DNA from 2 places in the Streptosporangium brasiliense genome. Region 1 is predicted to be linked to the other one. Evidence: riboswitches for the same ligand, from Rfam matches in the RefSeq annotation. Region 1 holds a riboswitch; the other holds the start of a gene.
The links. A riboswitch is a leader RNA that binds a small molecule or an ion and turns the genes downstream of it on or off. The one in region 1 is predicted to bind cyclic di-AMP.

Region 2: it holds a riboswitch for cyclic di-AMP, as region 1 does, so the genes downstream of both, J2S55_RS23665 (C40 family peptidase) here and J2S55_RS25155 (hypothetical protein) in region 1, are expected to answer to the same signal.

The regions. Positions count from the first base shown of each region.
Region 1 is NZ_JAUSRB010000002.1:3,581,012-3,588,553, reverse strand. It holds gene J2S55_RS25175 (DUF4388 domain-containing protein) at 1-830, shown strand, start outside; gene J2S55_RS25170 (roadblock/LC7 domain-containing protein) at 940-1,353, shown strand; gene J2S55_RS25165 (hypothetical protein) at 1,365-1,736, shown strand; gene J2S55_RS25160 (alpha/beta fold hydrolase) at 1,784-2,644, opposite strand; gene J2S55_RS25155 (hypothetical protein) at 2,816-3,409, opposite strand; cyclic di-AMP (ydaO/yuaA leader) riboswitch at 3,648-3,797, opposite strand; gene J2S55_RS25150 (ATP-binding protein) at 4,475-6,763, shown strand; gene J2S55_RS25145 (response regulator) at 6,760-7,413, shown strand.
Region 2 is NZ_JAUSRB010000002.1:3,266,723-3,274,264, forward strand. It holds gene serA (phosphoglycerate dehydrogenase) at 1-995, shown strand, start outside; gene J2S55_RS23660 (hypothetical protein) at 1,308-1,430, shown strand; gene J2S55_RS23665 (C40 family peptidase) at 1,494-2,138, opposite strand; cyclic di-AMP (ydaO/yuaA leader) riboswitch at 2,126-2,353, opposite strand; gene J2S55_RS23670 (3-isopropylmalate dehydrogenase) at 2,522-3,568, shown strand; gene J2S55_RS23675 (branched-chain amino acid aminotransferase) at 3,742-4,836, shown strand; gene J2S55_RS23680 (Uma2 family endonuclease) at 4,891-5,466, opposite strand; gene J2S55_RS23685 (O-methyltransferase) at 5,582-6,235, opposite strand; gene cimA (citramalate synthase) at 6,511-7,542, shown strand, end outside.

The sequences.
Region 1 (7,542 bases):
GCGCGCTGCGGCTGGGCAAGGCGGGGATGTTCTACCTCACCGGCGGCCGGGTGACCTACGCCGAGAGCCCGGCGGCCCCCCGGGCGGAGGACCTGCTGGCCGCCGGCCGGAGGGTCTCCGCCCTCGCCGTACGGCAGGCCAGACAGGCCGCCACCGAGGACCTGCGGGGCGGCGAACTGCTGGTCGCCCAGGGCGTGCTCACCCGGGGCGAGCTGGAGTTCTGTGTGCTGAGCGCGGTGCTCGACGCCGTGTACTTCCTGTTCGACGCCACCGGGCAGCGGCCGAGGTTCCGGCCGGGCGACCGGCACTGGCTCGGACCCCAGTGGTACTTCGACGTGACCGGGCTGCTCCAGGAGTGCCGGCGAAGGAGGGCACAGTTGGACCAGGCATGGCCGTCCGCCGAGCTGGACTCGCTCCCGGTCGTCCCGGTGGGCCGCATCCCCGCCCAGCGGGTGGTGCTGACCTCGCTCCAGTGGGAGGTACTGGTCGGCGCCGACTCGGCGGCGACCCCCTGCGACCTGGCGCGCAGGCTCGGCCGCCCGGCCTACTCGGTGCTGCTCGCCGTACGGCAGCTGGCCGCGGCCGGGCTGCTGCACATCCCGCAGGCCGGACCCGCCGGACCCGCCGGACCCGCCGCGCCCGGCCCGCTGCCCCGGCGCCCGAAAGGCGGCACCGGGCAGGCCGGCGACCCCCCGGCCGCCCCGGCGGCACCGCGCCCCCAGCCGGCGGGCGCGGCGCGGCCGGCCACGCCGCTCCCCCGGACGACGGGCGACCCCACCGACGTGAACCTGCTCATCCGGCTCAGAGACGCATTGGAGGCACTCACTTGACCCCCTCCCCGCCCCGCAGGACGGGACATCCACGCCGCAGGTGCTCGGTGAGCTTGTTCCGATGCCTATAAGGCTGCGGACGCTGAAGCTGATCGGAAGGAGGACGCCCGTGGAAGCGCGTGACGAGGTGCGCCGGGAGGCGGCGCTGCTACGTGACGAGATACGCCGGGAGATGGCGCTGCTGCGGGAGCGCATGACGGACGTGAACGGAAGCATCGCGTGCAGCGTGGACGGCCTGACGATAGCCAGCGATCTCAACGGCGACGTCGAGCAGATCGGCGCGCTGTCGTCGGCGATGCTGGCCCTCAGCCGCCGGATGACGGACATGGCCGGCAAGGGCGCCTTCGAGGAGACGTTGATCTCGGGCACCAACGGCTACGCGGCCTTCTACGCCGCGGGCCCAGAAATCGTCCTCACAGTTCTCGCCCGCCCGGGGACCAATCTCGGGCTGCTGCGACTGGAGGGCCGCAAGACGGCGGCGAACCTGGCCGCCATCACGTCCCGCATATCGATATCCCAGTGATCGGAGAAGACATGGGCAACATGGACATCTCTCTCAAGGAGATGATGGCGATCGACGGTGCCCTCGGCGCGGTGGTCGTGGACTACAACAGCGGCATGGCCCTCGGCGCCCTCGGCGGCTCCAAGGACCTGGACCTCCAGATCGCCGCGGCCGGCAACACCGAGGTCGTCAAGGCCAAGATGCGGACCATGGAGTCGCTGGGCCTCAAGGACGGCATCGAGGACATCCTCATCACGCTCAGCGGCCAGTACCACGTGATCCGCCCGGTCAGCGGCCGGGGCGGCAAGGGGCTCTTCCTCTATCTGGCGCTGGACCGCAGCCGGGCCAACCTGGCGCTCGCGCGGCACAACATGCGCGGCATCGAGGAGAAGCTCGAAATCTGATCCTCCGGTACGGCTTGCGCCCCGGGAGGCGCGGGCCGTACCGGAGCTCAACGCTCGGCGGCGGAGGTGAGCTCGTCGATCGCGGCGACGAACTCGGGCCAGAGCGGGCGCGGCAGGTCGTGGCCCATGCCGGGAAAGGTGATCAGCCTGGCCCCGGGGACCGCCTCGGCCGTGGCGACCCCGCCGGGCAGCGGCACGAGCTGGTCGTCCTCGCCGTGCATCACGAGGGTGGGCACCGTGATGTTCTTCAGCAGCGGCGCGCGGTCACCGGAGGCGATGATCCCGGCGAGCTGCCTGGCCGTCCCCGCCGGGTCGTAGCAGCGGTCGTAGCTCAGCCCGGCCAGCCGGGCGATCCGCTCGCGGTCGAGCGGGTAGCCCGGCGAGCCGATGACCTCCCAGGTCAGCAGCGACTGCCGGATGGCCGCCTCGCGGTCGAGCGAGACGGGCGCCATGAGCGCCGCCATCGCGGCCTCGGTGGGCGGGGCGGCGTGCACGCTGGGGGTGGACATGATGGAGGTGAGGCTGCGCACCCGGTGCGGGGAGCGGATCGCCAGCGTCTGGGCGATCATGCCGCCCATCGAGGCGCCGACCACGTGGGCGGACTCCCACCCGAGCGCGTCGAGCAGCCCGGCGGCGTCGTCGGCCATGTCGCCCAGCAGGTAGGGGGGCTGCCCGTCGCCGCCGAAGGCGGGCACGGCGGCGCCGTGGAGGTGGGTGGACTCCCCGGCGTCCCGGTTGTCGAAGCGGACCACGTGGTGCCCGCGGTCGGCGAGCAGCTCGCAGAGCCCCTCGTCCCAGTGGATGCGCTGGGCGCCGAGCCCCATGATCATAAGGAGCGGGCGGCCTCCGGGCGCGCCGAAGGTGTCGTAGGCGAGCTCGATGCCGTTCGCCCGGGCGCGCCGGGTCATGGCGCTCCCGCCGCACCGGTCACACCGGATGCCATGCTGGTCATGCCGGACAGAATGTCATTCTGTGGAAATGAGAGCAAGAGCGGACGCCCGGTGTGGGCGTCCGCTCCTGTCTTCGCGGGAGGCGAGCTTCTGCGGGGGCGAGTCTCGCTGGGGAGGCGAGCCTCGGGGTTACTTGTTGACCACCTGCGGCGGGGTGGCCGGGTTGTTGTCGATCCGGCCCCACGCGCCCGCGGAGAACGGCACGGGCTGGTTCTTCTTGCCCGGGCCGCTGCCCCACTTGGTGATGACGTAGTCGACCTTGATGTGGCCCATGCCACCGTTGCCGTCCACACCGAGCGTGTCGGAGTTGAACGTGCCGCCGGTCAGGTCGGCGAAGGTCTTGGCGTCGAGGTCGATCATGACACCGCTGCTGGAGGGCACGCCGGGGCCGCGGTCGCCGACGAAGAACTTGGCCTTCTTGCCCTTGTAGACGACGTAACCCTCGGTCATCAGCGGCCAGCTCGGGCTGGCGATCATGCCCTTCTGCATCGGCTTGCCGCTTGCGGGCAGGCCGGTGTCCCCGGCGCGGCCGGAGGAGTCGTCCCAGAAGTAGGAGGCCTTGGTCGAGCCCTTCAGGAGGACGACCTCGGAGCCGGAGCCGGAGCCGGAGCCGGGGGTGGAGGCGCCGGTGTCGGCCGCTGCGGGGAGAGCCGAGACGACGGCCGAGGAGGTCAGGACACTCGCACCGAGGAGGGCGGCGGCCACGAAACGGTTCTTACGCATACCAAGGGAGAAACGCATGAGGTAAAAAGACTCTTTCGCGAGGGAACGGGGAGGCGCGTGCGCCGTGAAGAGGCGCAGGCGGATACGCGCTCACAGGACAGAAGAGGCGTAGCAAGCTGTGCTGGCGCTACGCGGAGCGCGGCGGGGGGCCGCGTTCGGACGCGGCGAGGAAGTCTTAGAGGGCCGGCACCAACGGGGTGGACGCCGGCGGCAAGAGGGCGTGGTGCCCCATGTGGTGATCTCCTCTCCATCTCGTCTACCGGGTTAGCTGACGGATTCGGGCGGTGGAGTTGCCCTACCGCCGCACGTTCGCGGCGGATTCACCCCAAGAAGTGGGTCCCCGGTTCCCGTGACCCTGAGGGCCTCCGGGATTCGACGTCGGCCGGCCGCTCCTTCTATTGAAGGGCAGGTCGCCAACCGATCACGAATAGGACACTACCCCCCATTCAGGGGCAAAGCAAAACAAAACCCATGGAAACCCCAGAAGATCTACCTCAACAGCCAAGAAAAGGCCATTGGTCAAGCCTTGACCGTGCCTACCGGGAACGCCGACCCCATTGGAACTGTTAGGAGAGTTACTTAACGGCTTATCGGTGATCAAGCCGTTGAGCTGGGGATACACCCCTTCTCCCGGCTGAATGCGGCCCCTCGGCGGACAGGGGCGGGATCTCCCTCGCCATGGCCGCGGCCGGCGTGCCGGCCCTTTATCGGCGGCCCTCATTACCTCCGCACACGCCTATGAGTCGATGAAAACACCCATCAGCCGGGCCTGTGCCCGCTCCCCGGAAGATCCAGGAATGCCCGTCCCCATCCCGGGCAAAGCCGCGGTCATGGCATCCATCCGCCGCAGGACCGGGACGAGGTCGGCACCGCCGACGCCGGCGGCGGGAAAAGGCCACCGGTCCCAGCCCGGTCAACGGCTCCCACACCCACCGTCCACGGGCTTCTCCCAACCTCCGGGCTCCCGGCGTCCCGGCGGATCCGGCGGGCGGCCCGGGTCCGCCGTCCGGGTGAGCGCCGCCCGGGACCCGCGGCCGTAGGCGATGCCGACAGTAATGTGGGCCCGTGCTGATCGCCCTCGGTTGCGCGGTGCTCCTCACGGTCCTTTACGCACTGGCGGTGTACGGCACGGCCGGGCCGGCGGCGATCGGAGCGGTCGCCGCCGCGCCGGCCGTCACCCTCGTGGCCGTCATGCACGGCGGGAGTCTCCAGGACTCCGTCGGAGCGGGAGGGCTCACGGCGGGCGGCGCCGCGATGGCGTGGGCCACCGGGCGTTCCCACCGCCGCCGCAGGGCCGACCGTGCGGCGCTCGCCGCCTACCGGGCCGCCGCCGAGGCCGTGCCCCGGCTGGCTGCCATCACCGAACGCGACCGCCTCGCCGCCGAACTCCACGACGTGGCCGCCCACCGGCTCACCGGGATCGTGGTCGCCTCGGCCGCCGCCCTCCGCCTCGACGACCCGGTCCGCGCCGCCGAGGCCGTCACCCACGCCGCCGACGCGGGCCGCCAGGCCGTGGCCGAACTCGACCGCCTCTGCGCCCTGGACCGCCGCGGCCGTGCCCTCGCCCTCGGCGACATCGACACCCTCCTCGTCGGCCGTCCCGGCGTGACCTACCACCGCACGGTCGCCACCGCGCCGCCCGAACTCGCCGCGGTCGCCTTCCGCGTGGTCCGCGAGGCTCTGACGAACGCGATGCGCTACGCCACCGGCGCCGCCGTCCACGTCCGGGTGGAAGCCGTCCACGACATCTCGGCGACACCGGCCGCCACCGGCTCGGTGCCCGCTCCGGCCACCGGCCCGGGGATCGCATCCGTCGTCGCCGGCCCCCCGGCGGCGGAGGCCGCCACCGGCCGGCTGGTGGTGACGGTCACCGACGACGGCGGCCCGGCGACCGTCTCCGGCCTGGGCACGGGCACCGGCCTCGCCACCCTGCGCCGGGCCGTCGGCGCCCTCGGCGGCACCCTGCACGCCGGCCCGCGCCTCGACCCGGGCAGCAGCCCAGACAGCGACCCGCGCACCGGCCGGTGCCCCGGCCCGGTCAGCGGCCCGCGCACCGGCCGGAGTGCCGGTCCCCTCCCACATCGCGCCCCGCCGTACGGACCCGCGTCCGCGCCGGAGACGGCGCGGACTCCCCCGCCGCCCCGCGGCTGGACGGTCCAGGCCCGCCTCCCGCTCACGGCCGCCCCCTCCCCCTCCCCCGCCCTCGGCCGCCCCCGCCCGTTCCCCCTGCTCCGCCATGACGACAGCCGACGGGACGCCCACCGGCACGGCCGTGCGGCGGGCTGGCGGGGAACGGCGGCGCTGGACTGGGCCCTGGTGGTACTGGCCGTGGCGCTGCCCGCCGGAGCCGGGCTGCTCCACGCGGAGGCGCCTGAGCCGTTCGCGACCCCGGCGTCCGGAGCGCTGCTGTCGGTCCTGCTCGTACTGCACGCCCTGCCGCTGAGGTGGCGTCGCGAGCTGCCCTGGCCGAGTCTGGCCGCGGCGCAGTCGGTGCTGTCGGCCTGGCTGTGGTGCGACGCGGCCGGGTGGACCGCGCCGGAGTCGGCGCAGCTGGTGCTGTTGTGCTGGTGGGTGGAGCTGACTTTGATCTACAGCGTCGGCGCGTACGGCGGGCGCGGCTGGCCGGCCCCGCTCGCGGTGGCGGCCCTGGGCGCCTACCCCCTGGTCGACGGCTTGACGGGGCCGCCGGTAGCCGTCTGGGCGACGCTCACGGCGGCGTTGGCCGTCCCCACCGTCGCGGTGTGGGCCGCGGGCGTGTCCGTCGGCGGGCGGCGGCGCCGGCTGCGGGACGCCGCGGCGCTGGAGCGCGACCGGCTCGACCGGGACGCGGCGGCGGCGGCCCGGGCCGAGCGGGACCGGATCGCCGCCGGGCTGCGCCGTACCGCCAGATCGCGGGCCGAGTCGGCGGTCAGGGCGGCCGACGAGCGGCGCCTCGACACCGTCCTGACCGAGGCCAGGGCCGGTCTCACCGCGCTGCGCGAACTCCTCGGCGAGCTGCGCGACGATCCCGCCGACGACGCCCTTCCCCCCGTCATCGCCGCGATCTCCGCCCTGGCCGCCAGGAGCCACGCCGCCGTCCGTTACACGGGGACGCGCCGGCCGATGCCCGCCACCGTCGAGGTCGCCGCCTACCGGATCGCCGAAGCCATGCTGCCCGGCGGCGTGAACGGCATGAGCGGCACGAGCGGCGTGAACGGCGTGACGGTGACCGTGGCCTACCTTCCGGACGGCCTGGCGCTGTCCGGCCCGGCCGAGGCCCGGAAGGTGCGCGCCACGGCCGACGCCGCAGGCGGTACGGTCACCGAGACGGAGGACGGGGTGCGGGTGTGGCTGCCGGAGGTGAGGCCGGCGTGATCCGGGTGACGGTCGCCGACGACCAGGCGGTGGTCCGGGTGGGGATCACCGCGGTGCTCGACGCCGAAGCGGACATCACCGTCGTCGGCCAGGCCGCCGACGGCGGGACGGCCGTGGCCCAGGCGGCGTCCCTGCTGCCCGACGTGGCCGTCCTGGACATCAGGATGCCCGGCCTCGACGGGCTCGCGGCCACGGCCCGGATCACGGCGGAGGTCCCGGGCGTGAAGGTGGTGGTGCTCACCACCTTCGGCCTGGATGAGTACGTGTTCGCGGCGCTACGCGCGGGAGCCGCCGGGTTCCTGCTGAAGGACGCCGACCCCGAACGGGTCATCGACGCGGTCCGGGTGGTCGCCAGGGGTGACGCGCTGCTCGACCCCGGGGTGACCCGGCGGCTGCTCGACCGCTTCGCCGCCGACGCCGGCCCGGCCGACACCGCCCGCGTCGCTGGTCTCACCCCCCGCGAGACCCAGGTTCTCCTGCACGTCGCCCGGGGCCTGTCCAACGCCGAGATCGCCGTCTCCCTGGGGATCAGCCCGGCCACGGTCAAGGACCATGTCGCGCGGATCCTCGCCCAGCTCGGGGTCCGCGACCGCGTCCAGGCCACGATCGCCGCCTACGAGGCCGGACTGGTCCGTCCTGGGATGCGGTGACCCCGCCTCCCACGACGTCCCGGGGGACCCCGCCTCCCACGACGTCCCGACCGCACCGGCGCGACGCGGCCTTCAGGCCGGGCGCCGGGCTCCGGGCGTCGAGCGTCGGACGCTGGGCGCCGGGCTTCG
Region 2 (7,542 bases), 310 kb from region 1:
TCACCGTGCACCTGCCCAAGTCCAAGGAGACCATCGGGCTCATCGGTGACAAGGAGCTCCACACGGTCAAGCCGTCGGTGCGCCTGATCAACGTCGCCCGCGGCGGCATCATCGACGAGAACGCGCTCTACTCGGCGATCAAGGAAGGCCGCGTCGCCGGCGCCGGCATCGACGTCTTCCCCAAGGAGCCGGTCACCGACAGCCCGCTGTTCGAGCTGGACCAGGTCGTCGTCACCCCGCACCTGGGCGCCTCCACCCACGAGGCCCAGGAGAAGGCCGGCACCCAGGTCGCGCGCAGCGTGAAGCTCGCCCTCGCCGGGGAGTTCGTGCCGGACGCGGTCAACGTCCAGGGCGGCGTCGTCGCCGAGGACGTCAAGCCGGGCCTGCCGCTGGCCGAGAAGCTCGGCCGGGTCTTCACCGCCCTCGCGGGCGAGGTCGCCACCAGGCTCGACGTCGAGGTCCGCGGTGAGATCGCCTCCCAGGACGTCCGCGTGCTGGAGCTGGCGGCGCTCAAGGGCATCTTCACCGACGTGGTCGAAGACTCGGTCACCTACGTCAACGCCCCGCTCCTGGCCAAGGACCGCGGCGTGACCGTCGAGCTGGTCACCAGCTCCGAGAGCCCCGACTGGCGCAACGTCGTCACCGTCCGCGGCGTGCTGGCCGACGGCCGCACGGTCTCGGTCTCGGGCACCCTGTCGGGCCCGCGTCAGATCACCAAGATCGTCGAGGTCAACGGCTACCAGATGGAGATCGAGCCGACCGACCACCTGTCGTTCTTCACCTACACCGACCGCCCCGGCATCGTCGGCGTCGTCGGCCGCATCCTCGGCGACCACAGCATCAACATCGCCTCGATGCAGGTGGCCCGGGACGCGAAGGGCGGCAAGGCCCTCATCGCGCTGACCGTCGACTCCGCCATCCCGGCCGACGTGCTCGACGTGATCGGCGCCGAGATCGGCGCCGACAGCGGCCGCTCGGTCGACCTGGCCGACTAGCGCGTACGGCGACGGCTGCCGTCCCCGGGAAGCCGGGGGCGGCAGCCGTTGTGCGTCTCAGCATGTGAGAAGTGTGTACGGAGTGCGGGACGGTGTCCGTACGGGCAGGTAACCTGGCAGGAAATGCGCCAGGTTCTCGCACTCATTACCTGCCGCGGCGGGGCCTGACAGGGCAGGCCGGCAGCCCGCCGCGGTGTGGCGGCGCACGCCGGCCCCGCGCCGCCGGTCCGCGATCCGGACCCGCGGCACTCAGGCCCGGTCCGATCCGTGACCGGAGTCCGGACCATCTCTCCCTGCCCGCATGCGACCGAGATGAGAATCGCCATGTACGACATGTATCCCTGGAACCGTCCCGAAGACGCCGAAGACGAGGCCGCCGACGCGCTCCAGACCGCCCTGGACCGCCGCGACAACGGGGGCGCTCCCACCCGCTAGCCGGGTAGGGCTCTCATTCCGACCCGCGGGGCGCCGGTCCGGGTGACCGGCGCCCTCCGGGGATCAGGGGGTGGCCTGGAGCATCGTGGGGGCGGGCTGGGCCGCGAGCTTGGCCTGTTCGGCGGCGAGCTTGACGCCCGTGCGGTCGGGGCGGACGCCGCCGACGAACGTGCTGCGACGCCAGGAGTTGAGCTTCTCCTCCTTGACCACGTCGCCGGTCTGCGGGGCGTGGACCATGTAACCCGGCTTGGTGATCATGCCGACGTGCCCGAGATTGTGGAAGAAGACGAGGTCGCCGGGCTTGAGGTTCTTCCAGGAGACCTTCTTGGAGAACGCCGCGTACTGGGCGGCGGCCACGCGGGGCAGCTTGATCCCGGCGGCGCCGTAGGCGCGGAGCATCAGGCCGGAGCAGTCGAAGCCGCCGTTGCCGGTGCCGCCCCAGACGTAGGGCGTGCCGCGCTTGGACATGGCCCACTTCACGGCCTTCTTCCAGGCGGGCACGGGAGCATCCTTGGTGATGATCTCCTTGAGCTTGGGCCCGGTGAGCGGCGCGGTGGCGGTGACGGGGGCGGGGGCGGGGGCCTTGGGAGAGTCGGCCTTGGGGGAGTCGGCCAGCGCGAGAGACGGGGTCGCGAGCACGGCGGTGCCGGCGACGAGCAGGGACAGGACGCGGGGGCGAATCTTGCCGGACAGGATGGTTCCTTCCATAGGGCCGGCCGGGTTAGCTGTCGGGCTCGGGCGTGGAGGCCGCCCTACGGCGCGCGAAGCGCTGATTCGCCCCAAGGGATCCGTGAAGGCGGCTCAGGACATGGCTCCGCCAGGCGAAGCGCGGAGTCCTGGGCGGCCGTGGGTCCCGGAAGTGGTTCCCCGGCTCCGCGCAGGCCGAAGGGGGGACGGCCCGGCGGATTAGGCATCGGTTCGAATGCAGAGGACCATAACGAAACTTAACGAAAGGGTCAATACGTCGCAAAAGCGGACAAAGGGATCACAGGGGTCGAGACTGCTGTGGATCATGAGGTCCCGTACGCGCGAAAATGTCCGATGGGTGAGATCGGTGTTCGATTACCGAGACGGACCGGTAAGGTGCCTGCATGGATTCGCGCAACATTCGTCTGGCAGTCATCCCCGGGGACGGGATCGGAGTCGAGGTCGTCACCGAGGGCCTGAAGGTGCTCGAAGCGGTCGGCACGAAGGTGGAGACCGTCACCTACGATCTCGGCGCCAAGCGCTACCACCGGACCGGTGAGACCCTTCCCGACGCGGTCCTGGACGAGCTGCGCGGATACGACGCGATCCTGCTCGGCGCGATCGGCGACCCCAGCGTGCCGCCGGGCATCCTGGAGCGCGACCTGCTGCTCAGGCTCCGCTTCGAGCTCGACCACTACGTCAACCTCCGTCCGGTCAAGCTCTTCCCCGGCGTCGAGACCCCGCTGGGCAAGGCCCGCCCCGAGGACATCGACATGGTCGTCGTCCGTGAGGGCACCGAGAGCCTCTACGCGGGCGCGGGCGGCGTGCTGCGCCGCGGCACCCCGCACGAGGTCGCCACCCAGGAGTCGCTGAACACCGCCTTCGGCGTCGAGCGCGTCGTCCGCTACGCCTTCGACAAGGCGCTCGCCCGTCCCCGCAAGAAGCTGACGCTGGTCCACAAGACCAACGTGCTCACCTACGCCGGTGACCTCTGGGCCCGCACGTTCGACCGGGTCGGCCTGGAATACCCCGACGTCCAGACCGACTACTGCCACGTCGACGCGGCCTCGATGTTCTTCGTCACCCAGCCGGAGCGGTTCGACGTGATCGTCACCGACAACCTCTTCGGCGACATCATCACCGACATCGGCGCCGCCGTCGCCGGCGGCATCGGCCTGGCGGCCAGCGGCAACATCAACCCCGACCGGACCGCGCCGAGCATGTTCGAGCCGGTCCACGGCAGCGCCCCCGACATCGCGGGCCAGGGCAAGGCCGACCCGACCGCCACGATCCTGTCGGTCGCCATGCTCCTGGACCACCTCGGGCTGGCCGACGAGGCCGCCAAGGTCGAGCAGGCCGTCGCCGACGACCTGGTCGAGCGGCTCACCGGCTGGACCGGCCGGACCACTCACGAGATCGGTGACGACATCACCGCCCGAGTAGCCGGCTGACAGAGCCGCCTCCCCCACCCAGACGCGTCTGGCGGCTCACAGAAGCTGCCAGGCGCGTCTTCGTTTTATCCCGGCAGTGCCGGTTTTCGACACAGATGCAGTAGTTTCCCGTTACCTGGGTCCACCGCAGAATGGACCCAAGGGCAGACCGCCTCAAGAGAAGGATCTCCGCCATGACCACCGCTCAGAAGCTCAGCTTCGACGTGCAGCTCTCCGACCACGCTCGCACCGCAGCCGAGCGTGAGCAGGTACTGGCGAGCCCCGGGTTCGGGCAGGCATTCACCGATCACATGATCTCGATCGACTACACCGAGGGGGAGGGCTGGCACGACGCGCGGCTCACGCCGTACGGCCCGCTGAGCCTGGACCCGGCGACCGCGGTCTTCCACTACGCCCAGGAGCTCTTCGAGGGCCTGAAGGCCTACCGTCAGGAGAGCGGCGCGATCGCGTCCTTCCGGCCCTACGCCAACGCCGCCCGCTTCAACCAGTCGGCGGTGCGGATGGCCATGCCGGAGCTGCCCGAGGAGGCGTTCGTCGAGTCGCTGGAGCTCCTCGTCCAGACCGATCGCGAGTGGGTCCCCACCACCCCGGGGCACAGCCTCTACCTGCGCCCCTTCATGATCGCCACGCAGGCCGCGCTCGGCGTCAACTACCCGTCCCGGTCCTACCGCTACATGGTGATCGCCTCCCCGGCGGCCGCCTACTTCGGCGGCAGCAAGGCCGTCTCGGTCTGGCTGTCCACCGAATACACCCGCGCCGCCCCCGGCGGCACCGGCTTCGCCAAGTGCGGCGGCAACTACGCGGCGGCCTTCGTCGCCCAGCGCCAGGCCGTCGAGCAGGGCTGTGACCAGGTGGTCTGGCTCGACGCGGCCGAGCACCGCTACGTCGAGGAGATGGGCGGGATGAACCTGTTCTTCGTCTACGGCGACCGCCTGCTCACCCCGGCCCTCACCGGCACGCTCCTGCCCGGCATCACCCGCGACTCGATCCTCGCCCTCGCCTCCGAGCTGGGCCTGACCGCCGAGGAGGGGCGCCTGTCGATCGAGGAGTGGCAGGCGGGCTGCGAGTCCGGCGAGCTCACCGAGGTCTTCGCCTGCGGCACCGCGGCGGTCGTGACCCCCGTCGGCTCGGTCAAGGGCGCCGACCGCGCCTGGACGGTCGGCGACGGCACCCAGGGCCCCGTCACCGCCAGGATCCGCGAGGAGCTGGTCGGCATCCAGTACGGTTCCCGTCCCGACGCCCACGGCTGGGTCCACAAGATCTGCTGACCCGGACACGAGAAGAGCCCGGCCTCCCACCTGGCCGGGCTCTCCTCGCGTGACTCACATCTCGATCAGCCTGCCCGTGTCGATCGTGAGGTTCCACGGCGCGGGCAGGTCGAACGGGTCGCCGAGTTTCACGGAGACCTCGTGGGTGTATCCGTCCTCGCTCGGACGGCTGAGCAATCTGACCTTGTCGTCGAGTGCGTCGATGACCAGATAGAGCGGAACCCCTGCCCGGGCGCAGTTCCGAGGCTTGATGACGTGATCATCTTTGATGCTGCTCGGAGACACCACCTCGACGACCAGGAAAGTGGAGTCCGCGTATACGTGGTTGGGATCCCACTGCCGTGCCTTGGCCGGAACGGCGATGAGATCCGGCTCATAGCGATCCGCCTGGGCGTTCAGGAAGATCTTGGCTTCCTGAAGGAGCTCCAGCCCCTGCTCGGTGGCGACCGAGATGAGCTGGAGCAGCAGCTGGTAGATGATTCGGGCGTGGGTGAGCGTAGGCAACTCCCTCACCACGATCCGGCCGTCGATGATCTCGATCCGATGCTTCTCGAATCGATCGACGAGTTCGAGATAGAGGCGTTCGACCTCCGTCTGATCGGTGATCTGGTATGTGACAGGTCTGTCCATGAGCAGTCCCATGGTCTCAATCTTCCCCTCCGCGCGGGTGGGCGCAACGTGTTTGACACGCGACTCAAAGTAACCGTAAAGATTTGCGCCCGCCCGGGATTCGGGGAACTCCTCGTCAGTGCTTTCGAATCATGGTGAGCCCGTCGGCGATGGGGAGCATCAGCGAGGTCACCCGGCCGTCGGCCATGACCATGTCGTTGAACTCGCGGATGGCCCGGGTGTCGTCGTCGTCGGCGGTGGGGTCGGCGACCCTCCCGCTCCACAGGGTGTTGTCGGCGAGGATCAGGCCGCCCGGGGCGAGGCGGGACAGCAGGATCTCGTAGTAGACGGGGTAGCCGGCCTTGTCGGCGTCGATGAACGCCAGGTCCACGCTCTGCCCGCCGGGCAACTCCTCCAGGCGCTCGGCGGCCGGGCCGATCCTCAGCTCCACGCGGTCGGCGACCCCGGCCTTGTCCCAGTAGCGCTGGGCGATCGCCGTCCACTCCTCGCTGAGGTCGAAGCAGGTCAACCTGCCGCCCGGAGCCAGGCCCCGGGCCAGGCAGATGGACGAGTAGCCGGTGAAGGTGCCCACCTCCACCACGTTCCCGGCGCGGCTGAGCTGGGTGATCATGGTGAGGAACGGCCCCTGGTCGGGGGAGAGCTGCATGACCGCGCTGTCGCCGGTGGCCTCGCGGGTCTCCACGGCGAGCGCGTCGAGAACGTCGTCGGGCCGGGTGGTGTGCGCGAGCAGGTACTGCCCGACGGCAGGGTCGAGATAAGTCGCCTTCATGGGGCCATTGTCGCCACCGGCGGCCGGTTCGCGGCTGAGGCCCGAGCCCGTGTCGGCGGACCGTACATCTCGGATCGTGAGATCGATGTGTCAAATGGTGTCAGCGTGTGGCAGACTCCAGAGCATCATGTTCTACGGTCTGCTCATTATCGGCAGGCGCGCTGGCTGAAAAGGGACACCGCCAGCGCGCAGACCTCTCACGTCCGTGAGGGGTTTTTTTGTTTTCGGAGCCGGATGAGCGCGCGGCGAATCATCGAACCGCGAAGGAGACTGACATGGCCGACGACCGCTTCCACGTGTACGACACCACACTCCGTGACGGCGCCCAGCAGGAGGGCCTCAACCTCACGGTGGTCGACAAGCTGGCCATCGCCCGCCACCTGGACGGCCTGGGCGTCGGCTTCATCGAAGGGGGCTGGCCGGGCGCCAACCCCAAGGACACAGAGTTCTTCAGGCGGGCCCAAACAGAGCTCGACCTGAAGCACGCGCAGCTCGCCGCGTTCGGCGCGACCCGCCGGGCCGGTGTGAAGGCAGCCGACGACCCGTTGGTGGCCGCTCTGCGCGAATCCGGCGCGCCGGTCGTGACCCTTGTCGCCAAGAGCCACGACCGGCACGTGGAGCTGGCCCTCCGCACGACTCTCCGGGAGAACCTCGCGATGATCCGCGACACGGTCTCCCACCTCCGTGCGGAGGGACAGCGGGTCTTCCTCGACGCCGAGCACTTCTTCGACGGCTACAAGTCCAACCCAGCCTACGCGCTGGAGGTCCTGCGCACCGCCGCCGAGGCGGGGGCCTCGGTCATCGCCCTGTGCGACACCAACGGCGGCATGCTCCCCGACGAGCTCGCCGAGGTCGTCCACGCGGCCGTGCAGACCTCCGCCCGGGTCGGCATCCACTGCCACGACGACACCGGCTGCGCGGTGGCCAACACCCTGGCCGCGGTGAAGGCGGGCGCCACCCACGTGCAGGGCTGCGCCAACGGCTACGGCGAGCGGTCCGGCAACGCCAACCTCTTCACCGTCGTGGCCAACCTCCAGCTCAAGCGGGGCTTCGACCTCGTCCCGCCGGAGGCGCTGGCCGACATGACCCGGATCGCGCACGCGATCACCGAGGTCACCAACGTCACCCCGAACTCCCACGCCCCCTACGTGGGCGTCTCCGCCTTCGCGCACAAGGCGGGGCTGCACGCCAGCGCCATCAAGGTGGACCCCAACCTCTACCAGCACATCGACCCGGCCCAGGTCGGCAACGACATGCGCATGCTCGTCTCCGACATGGCCGGCCGCGCCTCCGTCGAGCTCAAGGGC